Regions from separate parts of the Rhodococcus jostii RHA1 genome, predicted to be linked through region 2. Evidence: riboswitches for the same ligand, from Rfam matches in the RefSeq annotation. Region 2 holds a riboswitch; the other holds the start of a gene.
The links. A riboswitch is a leader RNA that binds a small molecule or an ion and turns the genes downstream of it on or off. The one in region 2 is predicted to bind glycine.
Positions count from the first base shown of each region.

Region 1 (10,144 bases), 2.1 Mb from region 2:
CCCATCATCCGGATGTACGCCCACGTGATCGGGAGGATCGACGCACTGCCGTAGGGGGCCGCGGAGATCGGTCCGGCCGTGCCGAGTTCCGGTGCGAGCGGATGCCCGGGCAGGAACGGCGTGAGGTGGGACCGCACACCGATCGGACCGACGCCGGGGCCACCGCCACCGTGCGGGATGCAGAACGTCTTGTGCAGGTTGAGGTGGCTCACGTCGCCGCCGAACCGGCCGGGACGGGCCAGGCCGACAAGGGCGTTGAGGTTGGCGCCGTCGACGTACACCTGGCCGCCGGCGTCGTGGACGGCGGCGCAGATGTCGGCGATCTCGTGCTCGTACACACCGTGTGTGGACGGGTAGGTGATCATGATCGCCGCGAGGCGCTCGGCATGGTCGGCGATCTTCGCGCGCAGATCGTCCAGGTCCACGTCACCGTTGGGGCGGCACGCCACGACCTCGACGCGCATCCCGGCCATGACCGCGGATGCGGCGTTGGTGCCGTGGGCGCTCGACGGGATGAGGCAGGTGTCGCGGTGGTCGTCTCCGCGGCTGAGGTGGTAGTTGCGGATCGCGAGCAGCCCCGCGTACTCGCCCTGGCTACCGGCATTCGGCTGCAGGCTGACTGCGTCGTAGCCGGTGACGGCCACGAGCCAGTTCTCGAGGTCCTTGATGATGCGGAGAATTCCCGGTGTGTCCCCGGTCGGCGCGAACGGGTGCAGTCCGGCGAACGCGGGCCAGGTGATCGCTTCCATCTCGGCGGTGGCATTGAGCTTCATCGTGCAGGAACCGAGTGGGATCATGCTTCGGTCGAGTGCGATGTCCTTGTCGGACAACGCCCGCAGGTAGCGCAGCATCGCCGTCTCGGTGCGATACCGGGTGAAGGCCTCGTGCTGCAGGTAGTCGGATCCGCGGAGCTGCGCGTCGGGGACGGACGTGCCCACCTCCTCGGTCACGGCGCCTTCGCCGCCGAACGCCGCCAGAACCTGGGTGACGTCGTCGGCGGTGGTGGCCTCGTCGCACGCGATGGCGACGTGATCGGCGTCGACGAGCCGCAGGTTGATGCCGGCGTCCTTCGCCTTCGCCACCACGTCCGCGGCTCGGCCGTCCACTCGAACGAGGATCGTGTCGAAGTAGTGTTCGTGGACGACGACGGCCCCGGTCTTGCGGAGCGCGGCGGCCAGCGAGTGCGCCGTGTTCGCCACGCGCAGGGCGATCGCCTTCAAGCCCTCGGCGCCGTGGTAGCTGGCGTACATGGCCGCCAGAATCGCCAGCAACACCTGAGCGGTGCAGATGTTCGACGTCGCCTTCTCGCGGCGAATGTGCTGCTCGCGGGTCTGCAGCGCCAGCCGGTACGCCTTGTCGCCGTCGGCGTCGACGGAGACGCCCACCAGACGGCCGGGGAGTTGACGTGCGTGCTTGGTGTGCACGGCGAGGTAGCCGGCGTGCGGGCCACCGAAGCCCATGGGGACACCGAACCGCTGGGTGGTGCCGAAGCAGGCGTCGGCCCCGATCTCGCCGGGCGGGGTGAGGAGGGTGAGTGCCAGCAGATCCGCCCCGACCGCGACCAGTGCGCCGCGCTCGTGGGCGGCGGCGATCACGTCGGTGTAGTCGACGATACGGCCGGACCCGCCGGGCATCTGGGCGAGGACGCCGAAGAAGTCACCGTCCGGAAGGCCGACGGACAGGTCGGCCACGACGATCTCGATGCCGAGCGGCTCGGCCCGGGTCTCGACGACGGCCAGCGTCTGCGGGAACAGGTCGGCGTCGACGACGAACCGCGGGGACTTGCTCTTGCTCGCCCGGCGCAACAGCGTCATCGCCTCGGCGGCGGCGGTGGCCTCATCGAGCATCGACGAGTTGGCGACCTCCATGCCGGTCAGGTCGGCGACCATCGTCTGGAAGTTGAGGAGCGCTTCGAGCCGGCCCTGGCTGATCTCGGGCTGGTACGGCGTGTAGGCCGTGTACCAGGCCGGGTTCTCGATGATGTTCCGGATCAGGACCGGCGGGGTGAGGGTGTCGTAGTAGCCGAGACCGATCATGGACGTCGCCACGGTGTTCTGCGCGGCGAGTGTGGACAGTTCGGCGAGCGCTTCGTGCTCGGACACCGGCGCGGGCAGTGCGTCGAGGCCGTCGGCGATGCCGGCCGTGACCCCGTCCAGGATGACGGCGGGGACGGCCTTCGACGCGAGGTCGTCGAGCGAATCGGCTCCGACCAGTTCGAGAATGTGCGCGAGTTCCGCAGCGTTCGGGCCGACATGACGATCGGCGAATGTACGGCTTCCAGCGTCGATCACGACAACTCCCAAGCAGTTCGCAGGATCAGGACACGCCCCGCGTAGCGGAACGTCCCTCCCCCTCTGTCGCCTGCTCGAGTCGAGCGCCTGAGAGATTCGGTACCGTCGTTCGCGGTTGAAGACGGCCCTTTCCCCGTGGGCGGGTGGGTGCTCCCACCGCTTTCCAGAGACGTCGGAGCCCGCACGGTCCTGTCTGCCTGAGAGATTGACGGGGAGGTGTTGCTCCTTCGGCGCCCGAACTCCTGCACACACGATGTTTCTGTGCTTGCAGTGCCCGGAACTCTCCCGCACGGCGTCGACGCACCGCCAGTCTATGTCACGGCTACGGATGGCGGCGCAGGCAGCGCCGCGCTCCGATGGAGGCGGGCTAGCCCGTCTTGCGGCTCGCGCGGTTCTTGCGCCGCGACGCCAGTTCGTCCTCGGGGCTCTGCTCGCTCGCGCCGCCATCGGCGCGCTCGGCCGGGAAATCGGCGATGGTGCCGGTCAGTTCGCGCATCGCACCGCTCACCGCGATACCGAAGACGCCCTGCCCGCCCTGGAGCAGATCGACGACCTCTTCGGGGGACGTGCACTCGTAGACCGTGGTCCCGTCCGAGAATAGTGTGATCTTCGCCAAGTCCCGCACTCCGCGCTTACGGAGGTGGTCGACGGCCACGCGGATGTTCTGCAAGGATATTCCGGTGTCGAGCAGACGCTTGACGATCTTGAGGACGAGGATGTCTTTGAACGAGTACAGCCGTTGGCTGCCCGAACCTGCTGCGCCACGAATGGACGGCACGACGAGCGAAGTGCGAGCCCAGTAATCGAGCTGGCGGTAGGTGATTCCCGCGATCTGGCAGGCGATGGGGACGCGGTATCCGACGAGGTCGTCGGGCACGGAATCGTCCGGGAAGAGGCCCGGTTGGATCTCCTCGGAGCTGAATTCGGACTCGGCAACGTTGTCGCCGGGCGCAAGATTCAGCGCATTCTCCTGCGGCCGATCTCCCACTGACTACTCCCTCTCGCATGTTGCACTGAACCCGACGATCAGTGCGCCTGTGACGCGCGTCGCCAGTGCCCGCGGCACAGCCACAGCACATCGAGCGGCGCAAGCGCCACCAGTGACATCGAGCAAGCCCGTACCCTGAACCTACTCAGCGTACGCCCGATAGAATCTGCAGGGCAGAAAATCACTGCACTGAACGCTATGACTCCGAAGAGACGGGGTCAACGCAACGCGCCGGAGGAACCTCAACCGTTACTCCGCGCCCGAGGCTTTTCCGAGGGTGCAACCTAGCCGTCGGTGGCCTTGAAATCGTCCGGCGACACGGACTCGAGGAATTCCTTGAACTTCTCGACCTCGTCCTCGCGCTCGTCGGGCATGACCAGACCGGCCTCCGTGAGCACCGATTCCTCGGCGAAGATCGGCACCCCGATCCGCAGTGCGATGGCGATGGAGTCGGACGGGCGGGCCGAGACGCGGGTGTTCTGGTCGAACACGAGGTCGGCATAGAACGTGCCCTCGCGCAGGTCGACGATGCGAACTTCCTTCAAGGTGCGACCGAAGGCTTCGATCAGGTTCTTGATGAGATCGTGGGTCAGCGGACGCGCCGGCTCGACGCCCTGCTGTTCGAGTGCGATCGCGGTGGCCTCGGTCTGGCCGATCCAGATGGGCAGGTACCGCTCGCCGTCGGTTTCACGCAACAGCAGAACAGGTTGACTTTGGGGTTGCTCGACACGAACTCCGATCACGTGCATTTCGCTCATCGCGTCTGCCTCCACCCTGCAATGGTCCGTCCGCGGCACACAATGCCGTACCAGGATTCTATTCGATTCGTGTCTGCTCTTCGACCGTACAGCCGTTCGAGCGCAGCGTCGTTGGGAAGTGGGGACGGTCGGCGAGTTCACCTCACCGATCGAGCGCACCCCGGACTGCCGACTTCACCAGGCAGGTGTGCAACGTCAGAGACAAGGCGGCCAGTTCGCGCACCATCTCCTCGGCGCGATCACGTGCGCCGGCGTCGCGGCCCTTGGCGACGGGCCCGGCGATCTGCGCGACCAGCCCGGCCTCGCGGTCGGCCGCCAGCTTGAACGCCCTCAGGTGCCGCACTTCGAGTCCGAACTCGGACATCGCCCTCGCGGTGCGCGCCAGTGTCACCGCGTCTTCGTCGAAGAACCCTGCCGGCCCGGGAACGACCAGGCCTCCGCGGGTCAGTTCGCCGAGGAACTTGTCGTCGATCCCCGCCCGGGCGATCAGATCGTCGCGGCTGATCCGCACCTCGCGGTCGGTGAGGAACTCCTCCGGGGACACCTCGCCCGGGGCCACCGTGAGCGTGCGCGGCCGGCGCGGCGAAGAATCGCCTGCGCCGACCGTGGCCACACCTCTGTCGATGGCCTCGAGCTGCTCCTTGATGACCTTCAGCGGCAGATACTGATCCCGCTGCGCAGTGAGGACATAGCGCAGACGTTCACAGTCGGCGATCGAGAATCGCCGATACCCCGACGGAGTGCGCTGGGGGCTGATGAGACCCTCGGCTTCGAGGAATCGGATCTTCGAGATCGTCACATCAGGAAAATCGGGGCGGAGTCGATCCAGCACGGAGCCGATCGACATCCCCGATTGCGCCTGCTGCTGCCGCACCGCGGTCATTGGCTACCCGCACCAGCTGACGTCTCACCGATCTGCGAGCCACCGGCAGTGGTCCGGGGTCCGGTCAGAAAGACCAGTCGGAACTTGCCGATCTGGACCTCGTCACCGTTCGCCAGGACGGCCGAGTCGACCGGTTCCCGGTTGACGTAGGTGCCGTTGAGGCTGCCGACGTCGACCACCTGGAACTCGTCGTCCTCCTGACGGAACTCCGCATGACGACGGCTGACGGTCACGTCGTCGAGGAAGATGTCGCTGTCGGGATGCCGTCCCGCGGACGTCGTCGGCTGGTCGAGCAGGAAGCGCGACCCTGCGTTCGGTCCACGCTTGACGACGAGCAGAGCAGAGCCCGCGGGCAGTCCCTCCACACCCGACACCGGAGCTTCCGGAGCCTGGGTTGCCGAGGAGTTGTCGAGCTCATTGAGAAAGTCCGCGCGGAAGACCGACGTGGTTTCCGCCGGCGTCTCCCCATAGACCGCGTCGTTGCCGTTCTCGCTCACCGTTTCTCCTCCTAGTTCGATCATCCAGCAAGATTCGCTGGACTACGCAATGCCACTCGGTACTACATAATTCGGTTCCCGTGCACATTAACTTCTGTGCAAACTCCCACGATCACATTCAAACTACGGACCTGCGCCCCGACACGGCACATGCGTTCAACATCGACCGTACCCTGCGCACGCCGGTGCGTGTAGTGAGACAGGCCGCCAGCACATTACGAACCGGTATTCCGACAGCGGATTTTTCCGGCAACCCGGTTTTCCGGGCTGTCGGCACCTTCCGAACTTATCCGATTACCGCTTCGCGTGTTCTCGGGAAATTATCCTGCCGTGATGTCTGCATAGCCGGCGGCGTCCAGCATTTCGGCCAGTGCCGCGTCGAGGGTCGCCTCGTCGTCGACACCGAGGTCCACCAGCCACCCCTGCCCGTAGGGCGCGGAGTTCACAAGTTCCGGGTTGCCGTCCAGATCGGCATTGGCGGCAACGACTTTCGCCGTCAGCGGGGCGAAGATGTCGGAGACGCTCTTGGTGGATTCCACCTCGCCGAACGATTCGCCCGCCGTCACGGCCTCGTCGACCGCCGGAAGCTGGACGAACACGACGTCGCCGAGCTGGGACTGCGCGAAATCGGTGATGCCGACGCGTACCGTCGTGGGCCCCGTCCGCTCGACCCACTCGTGTTCGGCGGTGTACCGACGATCGGCGGGGATTTCGAGCTCACTCACAGTGGCTTCCTTTCGATGGCAATCCGCGGGCGGATGCGAAGATCAATTTCCGGGCTGAGCGTATTGGCGAGGTTTCGCCTCCCGCAAGGCGGAGATCGTGACCTGCTGCGATTGTTCGATCGTCAGCTGTCCGCCGCTGCGCGCGACCGTGTCGACCACCCCGCCGGGAATGTTCAGGGCCGCCGCCAGAGTCGGCGGATCACCGATGGCGACCACCCCGTAGGGGGCGTTCACCTTCCGGCCGTCCACCGACACGCCGCCGGCCGAACCGGACACCCAGGAGTCGACGCCGATCCGGATGGGCGGGCCGTCCGCACCCTGGATCTGGACGGCTTCGGCACCGGCGGCACGCAATTCCTGCACGAGGTCGAGCAGGACCTCGGAGCCGACTCCCTTGTTGGGGTCGGTGATGCGCATCGTCACCCCGGGGCCGGTGGCCGGTGCGCTGCCGACCTGGATCGACAGCGCCGTCAACCGGGCCTGCGCCTCGTCGAGTGCCGCCCCGGAACTGCCGCTCTGTTGCAACGTTGCCAAGGTCTGTTCCAGCGATGCGATCTCCTGCCGCAGGGCCGCCTCCCGCTGGTTCAGCGTGTCCAGGACGACCAGGAGATCGGCCGGGCTCGCCGAGTCGAGGGTGTCGCCGGACCCGGTGTTCTTCACCTGCGTGACGATCGCGATTCCCAGCCCACCGAGCAGGAGCGCGGCCAGCAGCGCGAAGACGACGTGCGATCGCTGCGACGTCGCCGGTTCGTTCCCGTGCAGTTCGTGTCTGCCCTCGTGTCCGCTCACGCCGCGATCACGCCCCGAACAGACGTCGCCGGAGCGCGGCCGCGTTGCCGAAGATGCGGATTCCGAGCACGACGACGATCGCGGTGGACAGCTGGGTTCCCACACCGAGTTGGTCACCGAGCCACACGATCAGGGCGGCCACCAGGACGTTGAACACGAACGAGACGACGAACACCTTCGAGTCGAAGATCTCGTCGAGGTACGCGCGCAGTCCGCCGAACACCGCGTCGAGCGCGGCGACGACGGCGATGGGCAGGTAGGGCTGCACGGCGTCGGGCACTTGCGGGCTGAACACCACTCCCAGCACGATGCCCACGATCAGGGCGAGCACCCCGTAGATCGCGGATCCGCCCTTCAGTGCTGCCTTCATTCGTGTGACGCCTCCATTCGACTCCGCCGTTGTCATCGTGTTCCCACTTCCCTGGCTGCCCGCACTTCCCGCGCCGGGGCGGCCGGCAAGTGGAGATCGTCGGCCTCCGCCACCGCGAAGCCGATGCCGTACAACTGCGCCACGCTGGACATCCGCAGATAGGCGTCGCTCACCACGAATCCGGTCTGCATCGGCCCCTGCGGGCCGATCGCCGAGACCACGTACGGCGAGAACACCGGCTGATTGTCCACGAGCATCGCGCCACCCGCCTGGCGGATCGTCACCGACGGGCCGATCCGCACGTCGCCGACCGCGATGGCCTCGGCGCCGCTCGCCCACAGCGAATTGACCACCGACTGGAGGTCGCGGTCGAGCACCACGGCCTTCCCCCCGACACTGCGCTGGGACGAGTCGGACAGGTTGGGCTTGGCCGCGGGGTCCGTCAACGTCACGGTCAGGCCGGGACCGTGCACGGCCTCGACTCCGGCGTCCCCCTCGAGGCCGCGAAGCTCGTCGAGCAGTGCCGCACCTCGGGCGTCACCGGCCAGCGCGGTGGCGCGCGCGTCGTCGGTCTGTGTCGACAGCGTGTCCCGGGTTGCGGCGAGGGCGCCCGCCCGATCCTGGGCGTCCTGCACCTTGCTCAGCAGTTCGGTCCGCACCTGCTCGGTGCCGGGGATGCGTTCGGTGGCCTGCCGGTAGGCGACCGACAGCACCAGCCCGACGAGCAGCGCGCCGATCGCGATCCACACCTGCTGACCGACCCGCGTCTGTCGTGAATGTCCCTGCTCACGATCGTCGGCCGCACCCTCGTACCCGGGGTCCAGGTGGTCGTTCATCAGGGACCGCAGCAGGGACGGCACCGGATTCCTGCGAATGCCGGAATCTGTCCGTTTCATCACTGGACCTCGCGTTCCTCGCCGCCCGGTCCTCGCACGGGAACGGTGCGCGCGACGGTCAGCGCGTTCACGGTGTAGAGCAGCCCGGTCCACACGTAGAGCACCGTGCCCCAGATCAGGAGCGCGGCGCCGAGCGGCTGCGCCACGGTCGCGATGCTCCAGTCGCCGTGCGCCGCGAGGGTCATCGGCAGCGCGAACATCAGCAGGAACGTGGCACCCTTGCCGAGGTACATCACGTCGGGGGGAGGGAGACCGCGCCGTCGGTAGATGACCAGCGTGAGCGCGAGAACGGCGTCGCGGCCGATCAGGATCGCCGCCACCCACCACGGGATGAATCCGCGCAGGACGAACGTCACCAGCGTCGTGACGACGTAGAGGCGATCGACGAAGGGGTCGAGCAGCGCACCCAGCTTCGACGACTGGTCGAGGATCCGCGCCAGCTTGCCGTCGAGCCAGTCGGTGAAGCCGCTGATCATGAGGATCGCGAGTGCCCACCCGTCGGAGTGGGTGACGAGCAGCAGGTACACGAACAGCGGCACGCCGAGGAGTCGAACCACGCTCAGGAGGTTCGGGACGGTCACGATCCGGTCCGACCGCGCAGTGTCCCGGTCCACCGAATTCACCAAAATCTCCCCAGCGTCGAGTGCGGACCTGTTTTCGGGCGCTCGTCGCACCGCTCTCGCCACTCTTCCACAACCGGGATGGTGTTCAGTCGATCCTCTCGTCCGTCCGGCCGTGTCACTCGCCCCGCGCAACGTCCGGTCGTGGTGGGGCCGGTACGCGTGCGACGGCGTCCGCGGTCAGACTTCCCAGGTACAGCCACCCGTCGTGCTCCCGCACACCTGTGACGGGGGAATAGCTGCCCTTGCCTCCGCGCAGGCTGTGCACGATCTCGCCGCGGTGATCGAGGGCGATCACCCAGCCGGCGTGCTCCGGATTCGGTTGCACGGCCTCCGGCAGGTTCGCCGCGACGATCCGCAGCGTCGGGTACGGCGCGAGCAGGTCGAGCAACCGCATCCGCGGGCTGTAGAGCGCCACCCAGAACAGGCCGTCCCGTGTCTGGGACGTCATGTTGTCCGGTATGCCGGGCAGATTCGCGGCCCACACCGACGCCGCACCCTGCGACGGGCCGGTCAGGTCGACGCGGGAGATCTGGTACGAGCCGGTCTCGGCGACGAGAACGAACGACTCGTCCGAGGCCAGTCCCACGCCGTTGGCGAACTGCAGCCCCTCGGCCAGGAGGTCGGTCTCCCCCGTCCGCGGGTCCAGACGCAGCAGGCGGCCGGTCCCGCGGTGCTCGAGAAGGTCGTAGCGGTGGTCGGCGATCGTGAAGTGCGCCGAGGAGTCGGTGAAGTACACGATGCCGTCCCTGCCGACCGCCGAGTTGTTGCACGCCACGAGCGGGCGCCCGGCCGCGGCGTCGGCGAGCACGTCGACGCGTCCCTGGTCGTCGACTCGCAGCACACCGCGCTCGGCGTCGCAGATCAGGAACCGGCCGTCGTCGAGTATCTCGACCCCGAGAGGCCGCCCGTGGGTGTTCGCGAGTTCGGTGGCGTGTCCGTGGCCGTCGAACCGCCAGATCCGGCCGTCGTTGCCTCCGGTGACCACCCGGCCGTCGTGATCGACGGCGACGTCCTCCGGGCCTTCTCCGGCGGGGAGCGTCCAGCGGTGCGCGTCGTCGAGCATCCCGTTCGGCGCGAGCACTCCCGTCGGTGGTGGTGGCGGCGGGGCGTGCCAGACGGTGGGGTCGACACCGGTGCGGTCGAGCTTGCGGGCGAGAGACTCGAAGAAGGTCACGAACTGTGAGATTAGTCGCGTCCCCCGCTGGACGTGGTTCCGCTAACGCCAGGCGAAGACCGGCTGGTCGAAACCGTCGATCCGCGTGTGCCTGCCGTGCAGTGCGACCTCCCGGAACTGGAACACGACCGCGCCGGTGGGGGCGTGCAC
Region 1 is NC_008268.1:961,052-971,195, forward strand. It holds gene gcvP (aminomethyl-transferring glycine dehydrogenase) at 1-2,291, opposite strand, end outside; glycine riboswitch at 2,466-2,589, opposite strand; gene RHA1_RS04320 (MerR family transcriptional regulator) at 2,659-3,279, opposite strand; gene RHA1_RS04325 (bifunctional nuclease family protein) at 3,564-4,037, opposite strand; gene ftsR (transcriptional regulator FtsR) at 4,180-4,920, opposite strand; gene garA (glycogen accumulation regulator GarA) at 4,917-5,417, opposite strand; gene gcvH (glycine cleavage system protein GcvH) at 5,738-6,142, opposite strand; gene RHA1_RS04345 (DUF881 domain-containing protein) at 6,185-6,931, opposite strand; gene RHA1_RS04350 (small basic family protein) at 6,939-7,301, opposite strand; gene RHA1_RS04355 (DUF881 domain-containing protein) at 7,334-8,197, opposite strand; gene RHA1_RS04360 (CDP-alcohol phosphatidyltransferase family protein) at 8,197-8,820, opposite strand; gene RHA1_RS04365 (SMP-30/gluconolactonase/LRE family protein) at 8,936-9,994, opposite strand; gene RHA1_RS04370 (NUDIX hydrolase) at 10,037-10,144, opposite strand, start outside.
Region 1: linked by a shared signal. The riboswitch ahead of gcvP (aminomethyl-transferring glycine dehydrogenase) and the one ahead of gcvP (aminomethyl-transferring glycine dehydrogenase) in region 2 are both predicted to bind glycine.

Region 2 (10,144 bases):
ACCACCCAGCGACTCTCCGACCGTGCGGAGCGATTCGACCGGATCGGTCTGTTGCAGCCCGCACACGCATGACCGCGGTGGTCCGCGCCTGACTTACGTCAGCATTCGACGAGGTTCACCGACACGTTCACGGCGAGACCACCGGTGGAGGTCTCCTTGTACTTCGAGCTCATGTCGGCGCCGGTGGCCCGCATCGTCTCGATGACCTGATCCAAACTGACCCGGTGGGTGCCGTCGCCGCGCAGAGCCATCCGGGCGGCGTTGATCGCCTTGCCCGCCGAGATGGCGTTGCGTTCGATGCACGGGATCTGCACCAGGCCCCCGATGGGATCACACGTCAGACCGAGACTGTGTTCCATCGCGATCTCCGCCGAATTCTCCACCTGCTCCGGGCTGCCACCGAGGATCTCGGCGAGGCCGGCGGCGGCCATGGACGCCGCGGAACCCACCTCGCCCTGGCAGCCCACCTCGGCCCCGGAGATCGAGGCCCGTTCCTTGTACAGGGATCCGATTGCGCCTGCCGTCAACAGGAATCGCACCGCCGTGCCGTCCGGGTCCGCCTTTCCGGCGGGGGTGTAGTGCAGCGCGTAGTGCAGGACCGCCGGGATGATGCCGGCCGCCCCGTTGGTGGGGGCGGTGACGATCCGTCCGCCGGACGCGTTCTCCTCGTTGACGGCGAGGGCCACCAGGTTCACCCAGTCCTCGGCGAACGCGGGATCACGATCGGGATCCTCGACGTTCAGCCGCTCGTACCAGCCGCGGGCGCGGCGGCGTACCCGCAGACTGCCGGGCAGGTACCCGTCCCGGCTGATTCCGCGTCGCTGACACTCGACCATCACGTCCCGGATGTGCAGGAGCCGCGCCCGGACCTCCGGCTCGGGCCGGAGGGCGCTTTCGTGCTCGAGCATGATCTCACTGATCGTGAGCCCGTAGTGCTCGCTGAGGTCGAGCAGTTCGCGCGCCGACCCGAACGACAGCGAATTCGTGCCTGCGTCGACGGGCAGTTCCGGTTCGGCGCCGGTGACGACGAATCCGCCGCCGATCGAGAAGTACGTCTGCGCGTGCAGTTGGCGACCGGTGACGCCGGTGGCGGTGAGGGTCATGCCGTTGGGGTGAAAATCCAGGACCGTCAACGGGTGCAGCACCATCTCGTCCTCGGCGAGCGGGATGTCGACCGTCCCGCCGAGGCGGATCCGCCGACTCGCCCGCACCTCGTCGAGTCGCCTCTCCATCTCCTCCGTGGCGATGGTGTCGGGCCGATACCCCTCGAGGCCGAGGAGGATCGCCGACATGGTGCCGTGGCCGGCGCCGGTGGCCGCGAGCGATCCGTACAGATCGACACGGACACCGGCGACGTCCCCGAGGAGGCCGAGTGCGTCGAGGTCGTCGACGAACGTGCCCGCCGCCCGCATCGGCCCGACGGTATGCGAACTCGAGGGTCCGATACCGACCGAGAACAGGTCGAACACACTGATCGTCACGCGAGGTCCTTCCGGAGCATCGCAACGAGTACCGCAGCGCAGCGAGGAACGGAGTGAGGAGCGGATGGAAGGATCGATGCGGGAAACATTGTCACCGACTTACAGCCCCGGATAGAGGGGGTACTTGTCCGCGAGCGCCCGGACCTGGGCGGCCAACCCGGACGTGTCCGCGTCGGCGGGCGCGACGAGGGCCTGGGCGATCAGGTCGGCGACGGTCGCGAAGTCGTCCCGGCCGAAGCCGCGGGCGGCGAGTGCCGGGGTGCCGATGCGCAGACCGGACGTCACCATCGGTGGCCGTGGATCGAACGGGACGGCGTTGCGGTTGACGGTGATTCCGATTGCGTCGAGGCGGTCCTCGGCCTGCTGCCCGTCGATGGCGGCATCCCGCAGGTCGACGAGGACGAGGTGCACGTCCGTGCCGCCGGTGAGGACGCTGATTCCGGCTTCCTTGACGTCGGGTCGGCTGAGCCGTTCGGCGAGGACCTTCGCGCCGTCCAGGCAGCGTTCCTGACGCTCCGCGAATTCGGGTTCGGCCGCCATCTTGAATGCCGTTGCCTTGCCCGCGATCACGTGTTCCAGTGGGCCGCCCTGCTGGCCGGGGAACACCGCGGAGTTGATCTTCTTCGCGATGGCGGCGTCGCCCGTCAGGATGATGCCGCCGCGGGGTCCGCCGAGGGTCTTGTGCGTCGTCGACGTGACGACGTGTGCGTGCGGGACGGGAGACGGGTGGAATCCGGTGGCGACCAGACCCGCGAAGTGGGCCATGTCGACCATCAGGTACGCGCCGACCTCGTCGGCGATTTCCCGGAAGCGGGCGAAGTCCAGGTGCCGGGGGTAGGCCGACCAGCCGGCGATGATCAGCTGCGGCCGGTGCTCGCGTGCTGCCTTCGCCACCTCGTCCATGTCGATGAGGTAGTCCTGTTCGGACACCCCGTAGGCGGCGACGTTGTAGAGCTTGCCGGAGAAGTTGAGGCGCATGCCGTGCGTGAGGTGGCCGCCGTCGGCGAGGGACATTCCGAGGATCGTGTCGCCCGGCTCGATCAGCGCGTGCATCACCGACGCGTTCGCGGTGGCGCCGGAATGCGGTTGCACGTTGGCGTATTCGGCGGCGAACAGCGCCTTGACGCGATCGATGGCGAGCTGCTCGATCGTGTCGACGTGCTCGCAGCCGCCGTAGTAGCGCCGCCCGGGGTAGCCCTCGGCGTATTTGTTGGTCAGCACGGAACCCTGCGCCTGCATCACCGAAAGCGGGGCGTGGTTCTCCGACGCGATCATCTCGAGGCCGGTGCGCTGGCGCTCCAGCTCCTTGCCGATCAGTGCGGCGACGTCCGGGTCGAAATCCGCGAGGTCGCGGTTCAGGACACTCATGCCTGCACCCCGTTCTTCTCGGCATACTCGGCCGCGGTGAGCAGCTCGCCGGCGGCGGACGGCTGGACGGCGAACAGCCAGCCCTCCCCGTAGGGGTCGGAGGTGACCAGTCCGGGGTCGTCGACGGCGGCGGTGTTGATCAGGGTGACCCGGCCGCTCACCGGCGGGTACAGCTCGGACACGGTCTTCGTGGACTCGACCTCGCCGCACGATTCGCCGGCGACGATGGTCGCGCCGACCTCCGGCAGGTCGACGAAGACCAGCTCGCCGAGCGAGTTGACGGCGACGGACGTGATGCCGACGCGGACCGGTTCGTCGGGGAGGGCGGCGCCCGGCTCGATCAGGACCCACTCGTGGTCGTCGGTGTAGCTGCGGTCGTCGGGGAAGGCGTGCGAAGACATGGTGTGACCCTTTCGGGGCTGAAGTGGGCGGGAACGGTTCAGGAGCGGCGGTAGAACGGCGATGGGGTGACCACGAACGGTTCCTTCTTGCCGCGGATGTCGACCGTCAGTTCGGTGCCCGGTTCGCGGAACGCGACGTCCACGAAGGCGAGCGCGATCGGATGCCCGAGTGTCGGAGACAACGCCCCGGACGTGATGGTGCCGACCGCCGACTCACCGGCCGCGTCCAACACGGTGTACTCGGCGCGGGCGGCCCGGCGCCCGCCTCCGGCGAGGCCGACGAGCACCCGCTGCGGGGCCTGATCCGACAACGTCTGCAGCGCATCGCGGCCGACGAAGTCCTTGTTCAGCCGGACCACCTTGCCGAGCCCGGCTTCGTACGGATTCGTGTCGAGGGTCAGTTCGTGGCCGTACAGGGCCATTCCGGCCTCGAGGCGGAGGGTGTCGCGGCACGCGAGGCCGGCGGGGACGCCGCCGCGGGCGGTGGTGGCGTCGAGCAGTGCGCGCCACAACTGCACGGACAGTTCGTTCGGCACGTACAGCTCGAACCCGTCCTCCCCGGTGTATCCGGTGCGGGCGAGGAGGACGTCGATGCCGGCGACCACCGCGCGCGTGACCGCGTAGTACTTCAACTCCGCCACCGTCTCGACCTGCTCGGCGGGAACGAGGGACTGCACGACGTCCTGCGCGGCCGGTCCCTGCACCGCGATCAGCGCGGTCTCCGAGGATTGGTCGTCGACCCTGGCGGAGAAGCCCTCGACGCGTGCCGCCAGTTCGCGGTGCACCGTCGGGGCGTTGGCCGCGTTGGCCACGACGAGGAAATGCTCGTTGGCGAGACGGTAGACGACCAGATCGTCGATGACTCCGCCGCCCGCATTGCACAAGAGGGAGTACTTGGCCCTGCCGACGCCGATCTTCGAGAGTTCGCCGGCCAGAGCGTAATCCAGGACCGCTCCGGATTCAGGGCCGGTGACCGCGATCTCGCCCATGTGTGAGAGGTCGAACAGTCCGGCGGTCTTGCGGACGGCGTGGTGCTCGGCGAGTTCGCTGTCGTACTTCAGCGGCATCTGCCAGCCCGCGAAGTCGGTGAAATGGGCCCCCAGTGCGCCGTGCTCGCCGAGCAGCGGGGACGCGGGCGTCGTGGTGAGGGTCATGCGAAGGCCTCCTCGGGGGTCTCGGCGATGGCCGAAGTGTCGATGTCGGTGGTGTTCTCGAAGGCCTCGGGTGCCGGGCACGAGCAGACGAGGTTGCGGTCGCCGTGGACGCCGTCGATGCGACGCACCGGGGGCCAGTATTTGGCGGCGCGAAGCGATGCGACGGGGTAGGCGGCGAGGTGGCGCGGGTAGGGCAGATCCCATTCGTCCGCGGTCACCTGTTCGGCGGTGTGCGGGGCCTGACGCAGCGGGCTGCGCTCGAGCGGCCACACGCCGTCGCCGACCAGGTCGATCTCGCGGCGGATGGACACCATCGCCTCGATGAAGCGGTCGAGTTCGGCCAGGTCCTCGGACTCGGTCGGTTCGACCATCAGGGTGCCGTTGACAGGGAACGACAGGGTGGGCGCGTGGAAGCCGTAGTCGATCAACCGCTTCGCGACATCCTCGGCGGTGACGCCGGTCGCCTTGGTGACGTGCCGGAGGTCGAGGATGCACTCGTGTGCCACCAGACCGGACGGGCCGGTGTAGAGGACCGGGAAATGCCGATCCAGTGACTGGGCGACGTAATTGGCTGCGAGCACCGCGGTTTCGGTGGCGCTCGTCAGCCCGTCCGGACCCATCAGCGCGATGTACGCCCACGTGATGGGCAGGATGCCGGCCGATCCGTAGTTGGCCGCCGACACCGGGGTGCCGAGGTCGTCGCCGCCCAACGGGTTACCGGGCAGGAACGGCGCCAGATGCTTGCGCACCGCGACAGGCCCGACACCGGGACCGCCGCCGCCGTGTGGGATGCAGAACGTCTTGTGCAGGTTCAGGTGTGAGACGTCGCCGCCGAACTTGCCTGGCTGTGCGAGGCCGACCAACGCATTGAGGTTCGCGCCGTCGACGTACACCTGCCCGCCGGCCTCGTGCACCAGATCGCAGACCGTCCGCACGTCGTTCTCGTACACGCCGTGAGTGGACGGGTAGGTCAACATGATCGCGGCGATCGCGCCCTCGTGCGCCGCGATCTTCGCGCGCAGGTCGCCCACGTCGATGTTGCCGTTCTCCGCGGTCGCGACGACGACGACCTTCATGCCCGCGAGAACCGCGGATGCGGCGTTGGTGCCGTGCGCGGACTGGGGGATGAGGCAGACGTTGCGTTCGAAGTCGCCGCGGGATTCGTGATAGCCGTGGATCGCGAGCAGGCCGGCCAGCTCGCCCTGGGATCCGGCATTGGGCTGCAACGACACCCGATCGTAGCCGGTGATCTCGCCGAGCCAGCGTTCCAGGTCGGCGACGAGTTCGAGGTAGCCCGCCGTCTGCGCGACCGGGGCGTACGGGTGGATGGACGCGAATCCGGGCCAGCTGATCGGTTCCATCTCGACGGCGGAGTTCAATTTCATCGTGCACGATCCGAGCGGGATCATGGTGCGGTCGAGCGCGAGGTCCTTGTCCGACAGCGTGCGCAGGAAGCGGAGCATCGCGGTTTCGGAGCGGTGATCGTGGAACACGGGGTGCTGCAAGTAGTTCGACGTCCTGGCGAGTGCCGACGGCAGTTCGGGCACCGCGACGGTCGTCGGCTGCGCACCGAACACGGCGACCACCCGCCGGACGATGTCGTCGGTGGTGCACTCGTCGCAGGCGATCGCGACGTGATCGGAGTCGACGAGACGGAGGTTGATGCCGTCCCGATCGGCCGACTCCACGATCGCCCCGGCACCCGCCGGGACCCGCACGAGAACCGTGTCGAAGAAGCTGTCGTGCACGATCGTGTGACCGGCGGCGCGCAGGCTTCCTGCGATGGTCGTCGCGTGGGTGTGCACCCGATTCGCGATGGCGCGCAACCCCTCCGGACCGTGGTAGGCGGCGTACATCGCGGCGACGTTCGCGAGCAGCGCCTGCGCCGTGCAGATGTTGCTGGTCGCCTTGTCGCGCCGGATGTGCTGTTCGCGGGTCTGCAGAGCCAGCCGGTAGGCGGTCTTCCCGTCGACGTCGACGGACACTCCGACGAGACGGCCGGGCAGCATGCGCTCGAGCCCGCTGCGCACGGCCATGTAGCCGGCGTGCGGTCCGCCGAAGAACAGGGGCACACCGAATCGCTGCGCCGACCCGACGGCGATGTCGGCGCCCTGCTCGCCGGGCGGTGTCAGAATCGTCAGCGACAGCAGGTCCGCCGCGACGGTGGTCAGGGCGCCGCGCGCCTTCGCCGCGGCGATCATCGGAGCCAGGTCGCGCACCGCGCCGCTCGCACCGGGCGCCTGGAAGACCACCCCGAACATGTCACCGTCGGGCAGTTCCCCGGACAGTTCCGCGACCACCACCTCGATGCCCACTGCTTTCGCCCGTCCCCGGACGACGGCCAGTGTCTGTGGCAGGCAGTCCGCGTCGAGGACGACGCGGTTGGTGGCGGACTTCGACTTGTTCGCGCGCCGCATCAGCAGTACCGCCTCCATCACGGCGGTCGCCTCGTCGAGCAGCGACGCGCCGGCCAGGGGAAGGGCGGTCAGATCCTCGATGACGGTCTGGAACGTCAGCAGCGCCTCCAGCCTGCCCTGGGAGATCTCCGGTTGGTACGGGGTGTAGGCCGTGTACCAGGCGGGGGACTCGAGCATGTTCCGTCGCAACACCGCGGGAGTGATGGTGTCGGAGTACCCGAGGCCGATCATCTGGACGCGGGTCTCGTTGCGCTCCGACAGCGCCCGCAGATCGGCGAGAACCTGCTGCTCGGACCTCGCCGCGGGCAGATTCAAGGGCTGTGAGCTGCGGATCTGGTCCGGCACCGCGCTGTCGATCAGGTTCGCGAGACTGTCGTAACCGAGGGCGTCGAGCATCCGCCGTGACGCGGCGGCATCAGGACCGATGTGGCGGGACGGAAAGTCGCTGGTGAGGGGCACGCCGCGGATGGCGGTGCGGGGTTCTGCTGGCACGAGGTGACTCCGGTTTCGTTGAGTCCGGACCGCACCGGACATCGACAAGGGGCACCTCCCCGCTCTGTCCTGAAACCTGAGAGTTTGGGCGCACCGCCACTGCGGTGTGCTCTTCACCTTCGGTAAGTTCCGGCCGTACGGCCGATACTTTCTCCAGAGTTGCCTCTGCGCTGCGGTACTGGGGCCTGAGAGATTCCCGGGGAGGAAGTTGCTCCTACGGCGCCTCCGAAACGGAGGTTCTCCCGCTGCGCGTCAACGGCGTCTTCAGTTGTGGTTGGCCAAACAGTACACAGACGCCGCGGGTTTGTCTCCTCGGACCGACGGTGTTGCCAAGAGTCCTCGTCGTTTGGCATCCTCGATGCATCTTCGCTCGGACGTGACCGCACACGCCGGGCGATCAGAGCCCAGATGCCCGCAGCCCCAACGGTTGTCGATGTGTGCTCGCTCTCCCCGATCACCCTTCCCTGGTGCCGCGCTGTCCACCGCGCGGGCCCGACGCCGCATACCGACCGGTTTCGACCGGTCCTAGGAGTTCCCCACATGACTGCACAGCCTGACGGCCGCCGACTGCTCCGCCTCGAAGTCCGCAACGCCAAGACTCCGGTCGAACGCAAACCGTCGTGGATGAAGGTGCAGATGCGGACAGGCCCCGAATACCGGGACCTCGCCGCTCTCGTCGAACGCGAGAACCTGCACACCGTGTGCCAGGAAGCGGGATGTCCCAACATCTTCGAATGCTGGGAGGACCGTGAGGCGACGTTCCTCATCGGCGGAAGCCAGTGCACCCGGCGGTGCGACTTCTGCCAGATCGACACCGGCCGGCCCGCCGCACTCGACCGGGGAGAGCCCAGACGGGTCGCGGAGTCGGTGCAGACCATGGGCCTTCGGTACGCCACCGTCACCGGGGTTGCCCGCGACGATCTGCCGGACGGCGGCGCCTGGCTGTACGCGGAGACGGTGCGGCAGATTCACGAACTGTGCCCGGGCACCGGCGTCGAACTGCTGATCCCCGATTTCAACGCCGACGCCGCGCAACTACGCGAGGTGTTCGACACCCGTCCGGAAGTGCTTGCGCACAACGTGGAGACTGTTCCCCGGATATTCCGTCGTATCCGCCCTGCCTTCACGTACGAGCGTTCCCTCGAGGTGATCACCCGGGCCCGGGAGGACGGCCTGATCACCAAGTCGAACCTCATCCTCGGGATGGGGGAGACCGCGGACGAGGTGATTCAGGCCCTCCGGGATCTGCATACCGCCGGTTGCCAGTTGATCACGATCACCCAGTATCTGCGGCCGTCCGCCCGGCACCATCCGGTGGCGCGGTGGGCGAAACCGGACGAGTTCGTCATGCTCGACGGGATCGCCCGCGAGATCGGCTTCCTCGGCGTCCTGTCCGGTCCGCTCGTGCGCTCCTCCTATCGGGCCGGCCGCCTCCACGCGGAGGCCGTCGCCGCGACCGCAGTTCACTGAACCCCATCCTCTTCCGTTCCAGCAAGGAGTTCCCATGTCCCACCGATCAGCAGATGTCGTCATCCTCGGCGGCGGTTCCGGCGGCTACGCGGCCGCCATCCGCTCGGCCGAACTGGGCCGTTCGGTCATCCTCGTCGAGGAGAACGAACTCGGCGGCACGTGCCTGCATCAGGGATGCATTCCGACGAAGGCGCTGCTGCACTCCGCCGAGGTCGCCGACAGTGCCCGCACCGCCTCGCAGTTCGGTATCGACGTCACGTTCGACGGTGTCGACCTCGAGAAGGTCCTGAGCTACCAGAACACCATCGTCACCCGACTGCACAAAGGATTGCAGGGCCTCGTCGACTCGTACGGCATCACCGTCGTCAACGGCCGCGGACGGTTGGTCGGACCCAACGGAGTGGAGGTCGACGACGAGCTGATCACGGGCGCCGCCGTCGTCCTGGCGACGGGGTCGTCGCCGAAGACGCTGCCCGGCATCAGCATCGGCGGCCGGATCGTCACCAGCGAACAGGCGCTCGTGTTGCCGTCCGTCCCGAAGAAAGCGATCATCCTGGGCGGCGGCGTCATCGGCGTCGAATTCGCCAGTGTCTGGGCGTCGTTCGGTGCGTCGGTGACGATCGTCGAGGCGATGCCGCGGCTGGTGCCGAACGAGGACGAAACGACCTCCAAGTACCTCGAGCGGGCATTCCGTCGTCGCAAGATCGCCGCGAAGACAGGTGTGCGGGTGACGGAGGTGACGCAAGACGAGGATGCGGTGTCCGTCACCCTCGACTCCGGCGACGTGCTCGACGCCGACGTCGTGCTGGTCGCAGTGGGGCGCGGACCCAACACCGCGTCGATGGGGTACGAGGAGACCGGAGTGATGCTCGACAAGGGCTTCGTGGTGACCAGTGATCGACTGCGCACCACGGTCCCGAACGTCTTCGCGGTCGGCGACATCGTCCCCGGGCTCCAGCTGGCCCACCGCGGTTTCCAGCAGGGGATCTTCGTGGCGGAGGAGATCGCCGGGCTCCGTCCGGACGTCGTCGACGAGACCGGGATCCCGCGGGTCACCTACTCCCACCCCGAGGTCGCGTCGGTCGGGTTGACCGAGACCGCCGCCCGGGAGAAGTTCGGCGAGAACGTCGAGACCGTCACCTACGACCTCGCCGGCAACGGCAGGAGCCAGATCCTCAAGACGTCGGGAGCGGTCAAACTCGTGGTGGCGCCGACCGGGGTCGTCGTCGGCGTGCACATGGTCGGCGACCGCGTCGGGGAGCTGATCGGTGAGGCGCAGCTGCTCTACAACTTCGAGGTCGATGCCGCGCAGGCGGCGAAGTTCGTGCACGCCCACCCCACCCAGGGCGAGGCGCTCGGTG
Region 2 is NC_008268.1:3,091,744-3,101,887, reverse strand. It holds gene RHA1_RS14290 (carboxyl transferase domain-containing protein) at 1-72, shown strand, start outside; gene RHA1_RS14285 (L-serine ammonia-lyase) at 99-1,481, opposite strand; gene glyA (serine hydroxymethyltransferase) at 1,581-2,849, opposite strand; gene gcvH (glycine cleavage system protein GcvH) at 2,846-3,250, opposite strand; gene gcvT (glycine cleavage system aminomethyltransferase GcvT) at 3,289-4,404, opposite strand; gene gcvP (aminomethyl-transferring glycine dehydrogenase) at 4,401-7,355, opposite strand; glycine riboswitch at 7,477-7,568, opposite strand; gene lipA (lipoyl synthase) at 7,854-8,783, shown strand; gene lpdA (dihydrolipoyl dehydrogenase) at 8,818-10,144, shown strand, end outside.